Regions from separate parts of the Shewanella sp. SR1 genome, predicted to be linked through region 1. Evidence: predicted binding sites of a transcription regulator. Region 1 holds the regulator's gene; each other region holds the start of a gene.

Region 1 (4,616 bases):
CACCAATCATCATAGGGATCAGCCAGTTTGCTAGCCCAGTAAAGGCGGGCATTACCGCGCCGAATACCATGATCAGCCCATGGACTGTGGTCATTTGGTTAAAAAAGTTGGGCTCGACCAATTGTAATCCGGGCTGAAAGAGTTCAGCGCGGATCACCATGGCCATAGCACCACCGGTTAAAAACATAATGAAGCTGAACCATAAATACAAAGTTCCAATGTCTTTATGGTTGGTGGTTAGCACCCAGCGCATGATGCCCTTTGGCGCACCATGATGATGGTCATCATGGGCTGCGGTTTGATCTTGAGTCGTTGTGCTCATCATAATCCCCTACTGTCCATGGCTTGCGATATCAGCAGGTTGCACTGTATCGCCGGTATTGTTGCCCCAAGCATTGCGCTCATAGGTAATGACTGCTGCGAGTTGCTGTGGGCTGAGTTGTTTGCCAAATGCCTGCATAGCCGTGCCCGTTTTGCCGTGCATCACAATATCGAGATGATTGGCGACTGGCCCAGTGGCGATAGCACTGCCAGCGAGGGCGGGGAAGGCAGGTGGTATGCCAGCTCCCGTTAACTGATGGCAGGCCGCGCAAGTGGTGGTGTAGACAGTTTCACCTTCGGCCATCAGTGCCTCATGGGTGAGCTTGGGGAGACTCGCCGGCTCGACTATGGTTGCGGAGTCGACAACTGCTGCGGGCTCAGTTGTAGGTGCGGGAGTTGGGGCCGTGTTTGCTGGTGTGGTAGCAGGTGCCTGTGTGCCAGCACTGCCGTTTATGTGCTCATTGACATCTTTGGCCTGCACAGCATCGCCAGTATTATTGCCCCAAGCATTACGCTCATAGGTAATCACAGCGGCAATTTCTTGTGCGCTCAATTGCTTGCCAAAGGCTTGCATAGCCGTACCCGTTTTACCGTTGAGTACGATTTCAAGGTGGCCGCTGAGCGGTCCCGTTGCTATCGGACTGCCTTTGAGGTGTGGGAATACGCCTTGTAAACCCTCGCCATTGGGCTGGTGGCAGGCTGCGCAGTGCCCGAGGTAAACTTGCTCACCTTGAGTCATCAGATCATCTTTGCTAAGGGTCTGTGATAAAGCGGCTTGAGCGGCTTCTGCCGCCGCGCCTGCGGCTTGTTTCTGCTCCGTCACCCAAGCTTCAAACTCGGCTTCGGGTATGGCTTGCACTACGATCGGCATAAAACCATGGTCTTTACCGCAAAGTTCGGCGCATTGACCACGGTAAATACCGGGTTTGTCGATGCGAGTCCAAGCCTCATTGATAAATCCTGGGTTGGCATCTTTCTTCACGGCAAAAGCAGGTACCCACCATGAATGGATGACATCTTCAGAGGTCATCAAAAAGCGGATTTTGCGATTTATCGGCAGAACGAGCGGCTTATCGACTTCCAATAGGTAGTTTTCGCCTTTGGTTTCGGTACCGTCGATTTGTGCTCTAGGGGTTGCGAGTATGCTGTAAAAATCAATGTCTTGATCGAAATAGCTGTAATGCCATTTCCATTGGGAACCCGTGACTTTAACGGTCAGATCGGCGTCGCTGGGATCTTCCATCGCAATTAAGGTTTTTGTCGCAGGAATCGCCATTAAGATCAAAATGATAAATGGCAGAATCGTCCAAGCGATTTCAACTTTAGTGCTTTCGTGAAAGTGGGACGCGACAGCGCCTTTGGATTTTCTGTGGTTGATCATGGCGTAAATCATCACGCCAAAGACCACAAGGCCAATGGCGCAGCAGATATACAAGATGGTCATGTGCAAGTGATAAACCTTGCCACTGATCTCGGTTACGCCAGGGGTCATGTTGAACCGCATGTCCGCGGCGGCCAACGGTGGTGCGAATAACACCACGAGTAAACAATACAACAATTGCTTCACAAGACTTCTCCTCTGCCAATTGCGAATAGCAACTACAAAGAAGAGCAACACAGTAAGTCTCAACTCTATGCAAACTCTTCAGTTCCCAAAAAAGCTTTTTTGACTTCAACGTGCGTTGGCGGCTGTTACTTTTAATTAAGTATTATTACTGCTGGTATTAGCCACGCTGGCACATACGACTGAAATAAATCTGTTCTCTATTTTTAGTGGCATTTTGAACTCGATTACGGCTCGATTTATTTGCCACGGGCGGCGATATATCATCGCCGACTAAACCAACCATACTTGCTGTTTAAATATTGATCAAGATCACTTATTTATCTAATTGTCTGAAAAATTGCCAAAAAAAAGCCTCACATTCATAGGCGAGGCGGCTTTCAAGGTAAAAAATTAAATGAATATTTAATGTACAGCGCTAAAAAAAGATTGTTGGCCGAAGAGGCTACCTTGCTCAATGCGTACGTCGCCATGTAAGTGACTGTTTACGTCTTCTAGCACTATGCCCATGGCGCGGGCACTTTTAGCGACAATTTGCAGGCGACGATTATCGCGTGCATCTAATGATTGGGTCCAAGTAATAACCGCACTGGACGTACCACTTGTTAAGGCTTTTTCCATCGCCCACAGGGTTTCCACTTCATCTTTCGCGTGCACCAGTAAGACTCTGTCCATACGCACCCCAGCGTTGGCGAGCATTTGTTTGTAACCAATACTCGGCGGGTTGATGAGCACTAACCAACGGCCCTGTTGGCTTAACTGGGCGAGTTGCGCGCTCAGATGGATTAATTCTTGGCGACCTTGAGTCTTAGTTGGCATGCAGGCGATAGGTGCATGGTGCCAGTCATAGTCGGCATCACGGACTTCATCGAGCCACAAGCCCGGATGGCGGGGTGCATTGCCAAGTAGTTTGTTCATAGCCAATCTCCATTACGGATCACACCGACGGCGAGTCCTTCAATTGTTAAACTTTGATAGCCTAAATCCACTTTAATCGGGGAATAGTCTTCATTTTCGGCGTGTAGATAGACCACATTACCTTTTTTTTCGAAACGTTTAACAGTGACATCGTCGTCGACTCTAGCGACAACCACTTGACCATTTCTAGCTTGTTGTATTTTATGAACTGCCAGCAAATCTCCTTCGAGAATGCCGATATTCTTCATGCTGTCGCCTTTAACCCGCAGTAAAAAATCGGCGGCGGGATGGAACATGCTTGGGTCGACTTGGTAGTACTGTTCAACATGTTCTTGGGCGAGAATAGGTTCGCCAGCGGCTACTTGACCGATAAGCGGTAAACCTGTTTCAGTTACTTCTTCGACTTCCGCAGTCAGACGAATGCCCCGCGATGTGCCTGGCATGATCTCAATGCAGCCCTTTTTCGCCAACGCTTTAAGATGCTCTTCAGCCGCATTGGCGCTCTTAAAACCTAAACGGGTCGCAATTTCTGCCCGAGTGGGTGGCATGCCAGTATCGGCAATATTTCGTTTAATTAGCTCTAAAATTTCAGCTTGGCGTGGCGTCAAAGGTCTCATGGTGTTTCCTGTTTTTCTATACAGTTACTGTTAGTATATACAGTATTATTTGCAGCGCAAGTATTAACCACTTTTTAGCTATGTTGGAGAGAATTAGCGAATATTACCCATAGTCTGGTATTCTACCGGGCTAGTAAACGTACTTAATTGCATAAGAATAATGCCTAAACACGACTCTCTTTGGTTGAAATCATTACGCTGGATCCAAAAACACTTAGTGCACACTATTGTTGTGCCTCAGGATCCCTTTGCCGATCTGAATCTGGATGCCTCCAGACCCCTTGCTTATGTGATGAAAACGGAATCGCTGAGTGACATCGCTGCCCTGAGCGAAATTACGGCTAAGTTAGGACTGCCGAGCCCCTATGAGCCTTTAGTGGCGAATGGTGTGATTGCGCCTCGGGTTGTCTGTCTTCAAGGGCGTAAGCCGCTGTTTGGTGAGCGTGCGGGTAACGAGCCTTTCCTCGAATGCTTTATGCGTTTGTTGGCCGTGCATAAGGAGCGCCCTGAATTAGACATTCAATTGGTGCCCGTGAGCCTGTATTGGGGCCGCACGCCAGGGAAAGAAGACGACACTATGAAGGCGGCCGTGTTTGAGCGGGAAAACCCGACTTGGCTGCGCAAATGCTTGATGATTCTATTCTTAGGTCGACATAACTTCGTGCAGTTTTCAAATGCGGTATCTCTGCGATACATGGCCGACGAACACGGCACTGACATGGGGATCGCTCATAAGTTAGCGCGGGTCGCGCGGGTGCATTTCCGTCGTCAACGTAAGGTGATGACAGGGCCTGTGTTGCCAAATCGCCAAGCACTATTTCATTCGTTGCTCAAATCCGAGTCGCTGCGTAAAGCGATTCAAGAAGAAGCGGCCAACAAAAAGATTTCTGAGACCCAAGCGCGCGAGACGGCTATTGAGTATCTCGATGAAATCGCTGCAGATTACTCAGATAGCTTAGTGCGTATTGCTGAGCGTTTCTTAACTTGGTTGTGGAACAAGCTTTACAGCGGGATCAACATCAAAGGTGCCGAGCAAGTTCGCCAGTTGCACCATGATGGCCACGAGATTGTCTATGTGCCTTGCCATCGGAGCCACATGGATTACCTGCTGTTATCGTATATTTTGTATTATCAAGGCATGGTTCCGCCGCACATTGCTGCTGGTATTAACCTCAACTTCTGGCCCGCGGGACCTA
Region 2 (4,616 bases), on a different contig from region 1:
AGAAGCCTTAGAAACCAGCCAAGCTGACGCGGAATCCCTCGCGCTGTTATCGTCGGTTTATGGCATGCAAATCGCCTTAGACAATAGCAAAGGCGCAACTCTCGGGATGAAATCAGCCAAAGCCATTGCCAACGCCGAGCAGTTAGAACCCCAAAATCCACGGGTCGCGTTGGTTAAGGCGATCGCCGCCTATAACACGCCTGCTATGTTTGGCGGCAGCATGCAAAATGCTAAGACGCTCGCCACCACGGCAATAGAAAGATTCGCCCAACCTTGCGACGACATTTGTTGGGGGGAAGCCGAAGCTTACACGTGGCGCGGGCTAGCTAAACAGGAATTAGGCGATAGCCAAGGCGCGAGTGAAGATTGGCAACAGGCGATCAAAGTGCAAGCAGATTACGGTTGGGCAAAATTTTTGCTTCAACAAAATCAGCAATTAAGTGCAAACTAGACCAAGTTGTTAACAGAGACTGATGGCGCTGACCCCAGCGCCAATCCCTAAATAGAATAAATAACACAGTTGCATTGAGGCATTATGATCAGCACGCATCTTCAGCTCGAACGAAAACTCGCTTGGGTGTATTTGATAAACTTAGTGTTTTATCTTATTCCGCTTGCCATCAATGCGTATCCAGCATGGAAAATCGCCCTTAGCTTTGCCGTGCTCGTTCCTTTTATTGCCAGTTATTTTTGGGCCTATAAGTGCAATCAGAATAGCGCCTATCGCCCCATTCTGATGATGGTGGCCATCGCCACAGCAATCACCCCAATCAACCCGGGATCTATCTCGTTATTCACCTTTGCCGCTTTTTTCATTGGCTTTTTTTACCCTCTCAGAACCTGTCTGTTGGCTATTGCCGCCTTAATCGGCCTGTTGTTTGCCCTCAATGAGATTTACGACTTTAACAGTTACTACTTTCCGCTTTACGGCTCAGGATTGGTACTCGGTGTAGGCATGTTTGGCGTTGCCGAACGCAGGCGTCATCAACATAAATTGAAAGAACAGCAAAGCACTCAAGAAATTAGTACCTTAGCGGCTATGGTTGAGCGAGAACGCATTGCCCGCGATCTACACGACATCATGGGCCACAGCTTGTCTTCGATTGCGCTTAAGGCGGAACTGGCCGAAAAACTGCTGGCAAAACAAGAATACCAACTGGCCACAATCCAGCTTAATGAACTCGGTCAAATTGCCCGTGAGAGCCTCAGCCAAATTCGCCATACCGTATCTGACTACAAACATAAGGGTCTCGCGGATAGCGTGACACAACTGTGTAAACTATTGAGGGAAAAAGGAGTCAGTGTCGAGCTGACAGGCAATATCCCTAAACTGCCCGCCAGAATGGAGAGCCAGCTGGGGTTAATTGTCACTGAACTGGTGAATAATATTTTACGTCATAGCGGCGCAAGTCAATGTATTATCGACTTTATTCAGCAACCAGATAGGCTAGTCGTTGTGGTCAAAGATAACGGCCCAAGTAAACCTATCGCTGAAGGCAATGGCCTCACGGGGATACGCGAACGTCTTGACAGCTTAGGCGGCAGCTTGAGCTATAATCTCGAACAGGGATATGCATTTACCGTCAGTTTACCTTTGCAGGGAGCAACAGATTAATGAAGATTTTATTGGCGGAAGACCAAGCCATGGTGCGAGGCGCGCTCGCCGCACTCCTCACGCTTGCGGGAGGCTTTAATATCACCCAAGCGAGTGACGGCGATGAAGCCCTAAGTCTACTCAAACAGCAAAGCTTTGATCTCTTGCTAACCGACATCGAAATGCCTGGCCGCACAGGCCTAGAGCTAGCAGCTTGGTTAAAGGATCAACATAGTCAAACTAAGGTCGTGGTCATCACCACCTTCGGCCGCGCGGGGTATATCAAACGCGCTATCGAAGCCGGTGTCGGCGGTTTTCTGCTAAAAGATGCGCCCTCAGAAACCTTAGTCAACGCGATTCAACAAGTTATGGCGGGAAAACGAGTGATCGATCCTGAACTTGCCATGATGGCAATTGGTGACGTCGACCCACTCAACGATAAAGAGCGCCGCGCTCTACGCCTCGCCAGTGAAGGCAAATCCACCGCCGACATCGCCGAAACCCTCTTTATTGCCGAAGGCACAGTGCGTAACTACCTCTCCGAAGCCATAGCTAAACTCAATGCCAGCAACCGAATCGACGCCGCCCGTATCGCCAAACAAAAGGGCTGGCTGTAATCACGCTCACGGTTAACTACTCTTTCGTTCATATCGACAATTTTTGCGGCCTTAGCCGAAACCTAAGGGCCGCAAACTGACGTTAGTTATGCTGGCAAATAAGTCCCTCATTCTGCTTGAGATTGCCTTACGCTTATTCTCTGTTAATATATGTATAAATTCACAGTGATTGAGTGCTAACGACTTGCAGCAATTGGATCTTGTTCCGATCACCGACCTCAAAGGCGTCGCCAAAAAGGTCGCGGAGAAACTCGCAAAGCTCGGCATCACAACAGTACAAGATCTGCTGTTTCACTTACCCCTGCGCTACGAAGACAGAACCCAAATCTATCCGATTGCCGCCCTTATGCCCGGCAGTTACGGCACCATAGAAGCTGAAATCCAATCGACGCAGATCATTCAAGGCCGCAAGCGTATGCTGGTCTGCAATGTGCGCGACGATACAGGCAGCTTGAGCCTGCGCTTTTTTAACTTTTCCGTCGCCCAGCGTAATGCCATGCAAAATGGTTTGATGATCCGCGCCTACGGTGAAGTGCGCCGTGGCGGCCATCAAGCTGAGATAGTGCATCCAGAATATAAAGTCGTGTATCCCGGTGAAGATGTTCATCTGAGTGATACCCTAACGCCGATTTATCCCACAACTGAGGGCTTAAAACAGGCGAGTTGGCTCAAGCTGACCGAGCAAGCTTTGGTATTACTGGAAGATGGCGGCTTAACTGAGCTGCTGCCACCGCGGTTGCAACCAAACAACATCAGCCTTAAACAAGCGCTGCAAACGCTGCATCGGCCTCCTGCGGGGATATCTCAGTTCGATTTAGAGTTAGGCCAACACCCAGCACAGCAGCGACTCGTGCAGGAAGAATTACTCGCCCATAATCTCAGCATGTTACGTCTAAGACAGCGCAGTAATTTAGACGCTGCTGTCACCATGCAGGCCACGGGGCAGTTGCTCAATCCCTTCCTCGCCGCTTTGCCCTTTAAGCCCACGGGCGCCCAGCAAAGAGTGGTGGCCGATATAGGCAAAGATTTAGAAAAACCGCACCCTATGATGCGCTTAGTGCAAGGGGATGTTGGTTCAGGTAAAACCTTAGTCGCGGCGATGGCTGCGCTGCAAGCGATTGAAAACGGTTATCAAGTTGCCATGATGGCGCCAACAGAGCTATTGGCCGAGCAACATGCGACTAACTTTGCCGCTTGGTTTGAGCCACTCGGACTTAAAGTCGGTTGGCTGGCGGGTAAACTCAAAGGTAGGGTCAGAGCGCAATCCCTTGCGGATATTGAATCCGGCGCCGCCCAGATGGTGATTGGTACCCATGCTATCTTCCAGCAGCATGTGGTCTTTAGCAAACTCGCGTTAATTATCATAGATGAGCAGCACAGATTCGGTGTACACCAACGTTTAGGTCTGCGTGAAAAAGGCGTGAACCAAGGTTTCCACCCGCATCAATTGATCATGACGGCAACGCCGATCCCGCGCACGCTGGCGATGACGGCCTATGCGGATCTCGACACATCCATTATCGATGAACTGCCGCCGGGACGGACACCTGTGACCACAGTGGCGATTGCCGATTCACGCCGCAACGAAGTGCTCGAACGGGTGCGTAACTCCGTCATCACAGATAAACGTCAGGCCTATTGGGTGTGCACTCTGATTGAAGAATCCGAAGTGCTCGAATGCCAAGCCGCCGAAGACACGGCCGAAGAACTGCGCCTCGCCCTGCCCGAGCTCAATATCGGCCTCGTGCATGGCAGGTTGAAGAGTGCCGAAAAACAGCAAATTATGGCCGATTTTAAGGCGGGCATAATTCATTTACTGGTGGCGACAACCGTGATTGAAGTCGGCGTCGATGTGCCTAATTCCAGCCTGATGATCATTGAAAACCCTGAACGTTTAGGTTTGGCACAACTACACCAACTGCGCGGACGAGTCGGTCGAGGCGCCATCGCAAGCCATTGTGTGTTACTCTACAAGGCGCCATTGAGCCATACCGCCACCCAAAGACTGAGTGTACTCAGGCAAAGTAATGACGGTTTTATCATAGCGCAGAAAGATTTAGAAATTCGTGGCCCAGGTGAAGTGCTTGGCACTAAGCAAACGGGACTGGCCGAGCTGAAAATTGCCGATCTGGTGCGCGATCAAGCTTTGATCCCGCATATTCAAAAACTGGCAAATCATGTGATGGCGCAGGCCCCCGAAAAAGTCGATGCGATTATCTTACGCTGGCTCGGGCACAAGCAGCACTATGTGCAGGCTTAGGCAGTAAAGGGTAAAGGCCGAGGAGTGACATCTGCCTCGATACTCAAAATAAATTGTTTATGTTCAGCTAAGCGCTATAGACAAGCGCATGGAAACTTGCAAAATGAACCAGCGGTATTCCAATAGTCCGCTCTTGCACTTTAAT
Region 3 (4,616 bases), on a different contig from region 1:
GATGGTACTAAAAAAATTGCTGCAAGCGCAGTTGCTACTAACGTCTTGTTCATTTGGTGCTTAACCTTTTTTTGTTTATGTTCTGCCAACGTCATTCCGTTGTTATATTTCCTTACAATTTCCACTTAAAGGGTAGCAAATTTTCAATATCCCCTCAAAGCGAAACCTAAAGAATATGTCGATTAACATCACAAAAACAAACCAGTTAACCTCTACAAAACAGGTTAAAACGCTACATTCTCCACCTATCGCAACACATAAAGAACATTAAAACACTATATTAACAGCAACTGCTTTGACGCAATATCCATGTAGTTTAGTTTCATTATCGAAAATACCGGCTCTGCAATAGGGCCAATTTGCTTATCAATGTAGTATTGGTAATCAATTGGTGACGTTCTGTACAGTAAGGGTTCCGGTCCATTTACAGTAATCAGGTAGTCAATTTGCGCCCCACGCTTGCCAAAAGTGGTGTCACCTGTTAAGTCGCATAGTTGCTGGGCGACTTTAACATGTGGTGAAGATTTAGCCGTGTAATCTTCGATATTGCGCCGCATGCGTTTACGAAATACCAAATCATTATCCAACTGACCATCAAGTAGTTTTTCAAACACGCTGGCTAAATAAATACTGATATCCCTTTGGTTAAACATTCGCTCATAGAGTGACTCTTGGACTTTGCGCGCTAAGGGGCTCCAATCACTCCGCACTTGTTCCATACCTTTAAAGGTGAGCTCAAGTTCATCGCTCGCATTGCGCCACGCGCCAACATAACGTTTTTTACTGCCTTCTAATGAGCCTCTTAAGGTTGGCATAAAGAACTGCTCGTAATGCCGCTCAAACTGTAACTCGAGAAAACTCTCAACTTGGTGATCAGCACAGGTCTTAGCCTGCCACTTAGCATTGATATCCTGCGCCAGAGTGTTACCTAAGGCGTTAATGTCTGAGAGGTCAGGCTCGCCGCCAAGCCACACAAAGGTCGAATCCGTATCGCCATAAATCACTTGATAGCCCATCTCTTCTATCCATGCACGGGTTTGTTTCATGATTTGATGGCCACGCATCGTGATCGAACTTGCCAACTTGGCATCATGAAACACGCAGCCTTGAGAACCTAAAACCCCATACAGCGAGTTCATGATAATTTTTATCGCTTGGGATAATGGCGCATTGTGCTCACGCTTGGCCTTTTCGCGCTGCTCAGATAAGGTTTGAATTAGCTTAGGTAAAATAGGCTGTTGCCGACTGAAACGGCCGCCAAGAAAACCCGCAACACATTCAGACTCGGGCAACTGCAAGCCTTCAATCAATCCCTTAGGATCGATCAAAAAGGTGCGAATAATGGAGGGATACAAGCTTTTAAAATCGAACACTAAGATGTGTTTATAAAGACCCGGCACAGAATCCATCACATAGCCACCAGGACTTTCAATGCCCTGACTCACAGGCTCTGCTGGAGCGACATAACCCGCGCGATGTAAATGTGGTAAATACAAATGATTAAACGCCGCCACCGAAGCCCCTACCCGCCCGAGTTCTAAACCTGTCAGTTCAGCACGCGCGAGGGCAAAATCCCACAATTGAGTGTGAGTAAAAATATCCCACACTAGGCGGCTATCGGTAAGATTATAATGCGCTAAGGCTTGTTTATCGGTCTTAAACAGCTGGTCAATTTCTTCAACGCGATTATCGACGTTATGAATGGCCTTGCCTTCACCTAATAATTGCCGCGACACAAATTCAAGCGAGAAACGCTCAAAGTGATAAAAAGCGGCTTTAAGCCAATCGATACCATCGAGTACCACACGGCCCGGTAAGACTAAGGTTTCTGGGCGAAACTTATTGTCAACTTTCCAATCGAGCTTAGCGCCGCCGCGGCCAATAGTGAGCGGAATACGGTGTAATAATGCACGGCGTGACAACAGCGAGAGATCAAAACTCACCACTGACCAACCGATAATAAAGTCAGGATCAAACTCATGGAACCACGCAATTAATCGATGGATCAGCGCCGCTTCATCGGCCACCCATTCAATATATTCGGGGGAGTTTGATTCAGCTTCGCCCACCATAATCACTTTTTCATAAGTCTGCTTGAGGCTGCCTTGCCCCACGTCTCGGCCACTGTCTTGACCATATAGCGCGACCGAATAGAGTAAGCCCTCAAAGCTGCATTCAAAATCCAGTGAGATACAGCGTAAATTCACCGCCGTTAAAGGGGCAATACTCTTAGCCCGCTCGGCGATAAACACGGGCAGCGAGTTAGCCTCAAGACTGTCGCTAGTCGGCGCAGAGAAATGCCCTAAAAATGCCACATCCAGCGCCACAAACCGCTCGATTAAATAACGCTGTTCAGGGCGAATATCCGCTTCAAATAAAGGGATATCGGCATCTTTTGCGATGCGCTGTAAGGTACGTAAGCTGTTGCTCGATTTAGCATAAACTCCACTGACGGCGCCGCCTTTAAAGCTTTTGAGCGCTAACGGCACAAACCGCAATGCTTGACCCGGCGTTTGTAACTGTAAAGCCGCCACATCCGTTTGATGACAAAAACAAATGTGTTCAGTGCCTTGCACTTCCACCAGCACAGGACCTTGGGCGGTCGCCAGATAATACTGCAACACTAAACTCCCATGACGATGAATCGCATGGCGTGTTAAGACTCGACCTTGTACACTAACGGCCGTTGTTGCCTCTGGCTTCATCGCATGGGTTCCCAAATCGTATAGCTACTCAATTTAAATGCCGCCAAATGGCAGAAAAGTTTCTTAGGCTATGCAATCACTGTTATTATGTACAGCATTAATTCGATAAAGTAGTGACGCATGTTACCTGACAATGTAAAAACCCAGATCCGCGCCATCTATAAGGATATCGCTACCGCCTTGCCTCATTTTAGGCCGCGTCGCGAACAAAACTATATGGTGGCGGAAATCTCTAAGACCCTCGCTGGCGACTATGACAAAGATAGACGCATCATAGTGGTCGAAGCAGGGACTGGTATCGGTAAATCATTGTCTTATATTCTCGGTACCATTCCACTGGCATTAGCGAGCAAGAAAAAAGTCTGTATCGCCACCGCGACCGTCGCCCTGCAAGAACAATTACTGCATAAAGACTTGCCCTTCTTCCTTGAGCAATCCGGTTTAAATTTCCGCTTTGGCCTAGTCAAAGGTCGACAACGTTATGTATGTCTATCGAAACTGGCGATGCTCATCGGTGACGACAACAGTACACAAATGGCCATGTGGCAAACTAAGCCTGACAATAGCCAAGTGGCTATGATGCATGGCCTGTTAAAAGACTATAACGAAGGTCGCTGGAACGGTGAAATCGATACCTTAGCCGTGCCGCTGCCCGATCACTTGTGGCAACAAATCGCCTGCGACAAACACAGCTGTCATCGCCAAGTCGCCAGCCACAGAAATTGCCCGTTCCATAAAGCCCGTGAAGATGTCGATACCTGGGACGTGCTCATCGCCAACCACAGCTTGTTATTCGCCGATTTAGAGCTAGGTGGTGGCGTGATTTTGCCCGATCCCGAAGACGTGTTTTATGTTATCGATGAGGCACATCACTTACCGATAGTCGCGCGGGATTTCTCCAGCGCACAAGCCACACTGAGGGGCGCATGCGACTGGCTCGAAAAAATTGGTAAAACCTGCGCTAAGTTACAAAACCAAATAAAGAGCAACAATATCATTGCCCCCGCGCAGGCAATGCAAGATCATTTAGGCGATCTTATCGCCCAGCTCAATCAAGTGGCCCACTACTGCGATACCCAGACTAAGCACTTTGCTAATCCTGAAAACCGTCTGCGTTTTGAGCACGGCAAACTGCCTGACTCATTACTCATTCTGGCTGAAAACCTTGCAGTGACCTCTAATCTTGCCCTCAAACAGTTTAATAAAATGCTGTCACTGTTGGCAGAGGCGATTAAAGATGGCGACATTCCTAAACATCAATCCGAAGCACTATTAGCCGAAACCGGATTTATGCTGCAAAGGCTCGAGAATCTACAAAAATTGTGGAAGATGATGGCCAAGGAAGATAAACATAAAGGTGCCCCTATGGCGCGCTGGGTCGAGCTCATCACAGGTAAACAAGTGGATTATCTGTTTAGCGCCTCGCCTATCGAAGTTGGCTTTATGCTGGAATCCATGCTGTGGCAAAAAGCCGCGGGCGTAGTTTTATGTAGCGCCACGCTGCGCGCACTCAATAACTTTGACCATTTCGTGCATCAAGTTGGGTTGTCACTCAATGATGGCAGCCGTTATTTAGCCTTACAATCGCCCTTCGATTATCCCAATAACGCGACACTTTATTTACCCAAAATGCGCACTGAGCCGACGGACGATGCCTATACGGCAGAACTTGCCGAGCAAATCGTCACCCTGATTGAAGGGGAAATGGCCACCTTAGTGTTATTCGCCTCCTACTGGCAGATGGAAAAAGTGGTTGAATTACTTGAAGGTAAACTCACCACAGAGCTGCTTATTCAAGGCAATGCGCCACGGCAACAGTTGTTAGAGAATCATAAAGCTAAGTGCGATAAAGGCGAACCGAGCATATTGTTCGGCACTGGCAGTTTCTCCGAAGGCCTCGACTTACCCGGC

Evidence for each region. The regulator LexA, encoded in region 1, represses DNA repair genes until DNA is damaged. The targets are predictions, from matches to a motif close to TACTGTATNNNNATACAGTA.
Region 2: the regulator LexA is predicted to act here: its motif matches at 2,360-2,379, upstream of recG (ATP-dependent DNA helicase RecG).
Region 3: the regulator LexA is predicted to act here: its motif matches at 2,783-2,802, upstream of dinG (ATP-dependent DNA helicase DinG).

What each region holds. Positions count from the first base shown of each region.
Region 1 covers NZ_JAJAEF010000014.1:14,405-19,020, reverse strand. The annotation lists gene ctaD (cytochrome c oxidase subunit I) at 1-322, opposite strand, end outside; gene coxB (cytochrome c oxidase subunit II) at 332-1,888, opposite strand; gene KV201_RS13870 (cell division inhibitor SulA) at 2,291-2,803, opposite strand; gene lexA (transcriptional repressor LexA) at 2,800-3,420, opposite strand; gene plsB (glycerol-3-phosphate 1-O-acyltransferase PlsB) at 3,581-4,616, shown strand, end outside.
Region 2 covers NZ_JAJAEF010000010.1:66,982-71,597, forward strand. The annotation lists gene KV201_RS11410 (hypothetical protein) at 1-451, shown strand, start outside; gene KV201_RS11415 (sensor histidine kinase) at 536-1,615, shown strand; gene KV201_RS11420 (DNA-binding response regulator) at 1,615-2,211, shown strand; gene recG (ATP-dependent DNA helicase RecG) at 2,396-4,471, shown strand.
Region 3 covers NZ_JAJAEF010000050.1:974-5,589, reverse strand. The annotation lists gene KV201_RS22190 (porin) at 1-53, opposite strand, end outside; gene KV201_RS22185 (DNA polymerase II) at 276-2,705, opposite strand; gene dinG (ATP-dependent DNA helicase DinG) at 2,826-4,616, shown strand, end outside.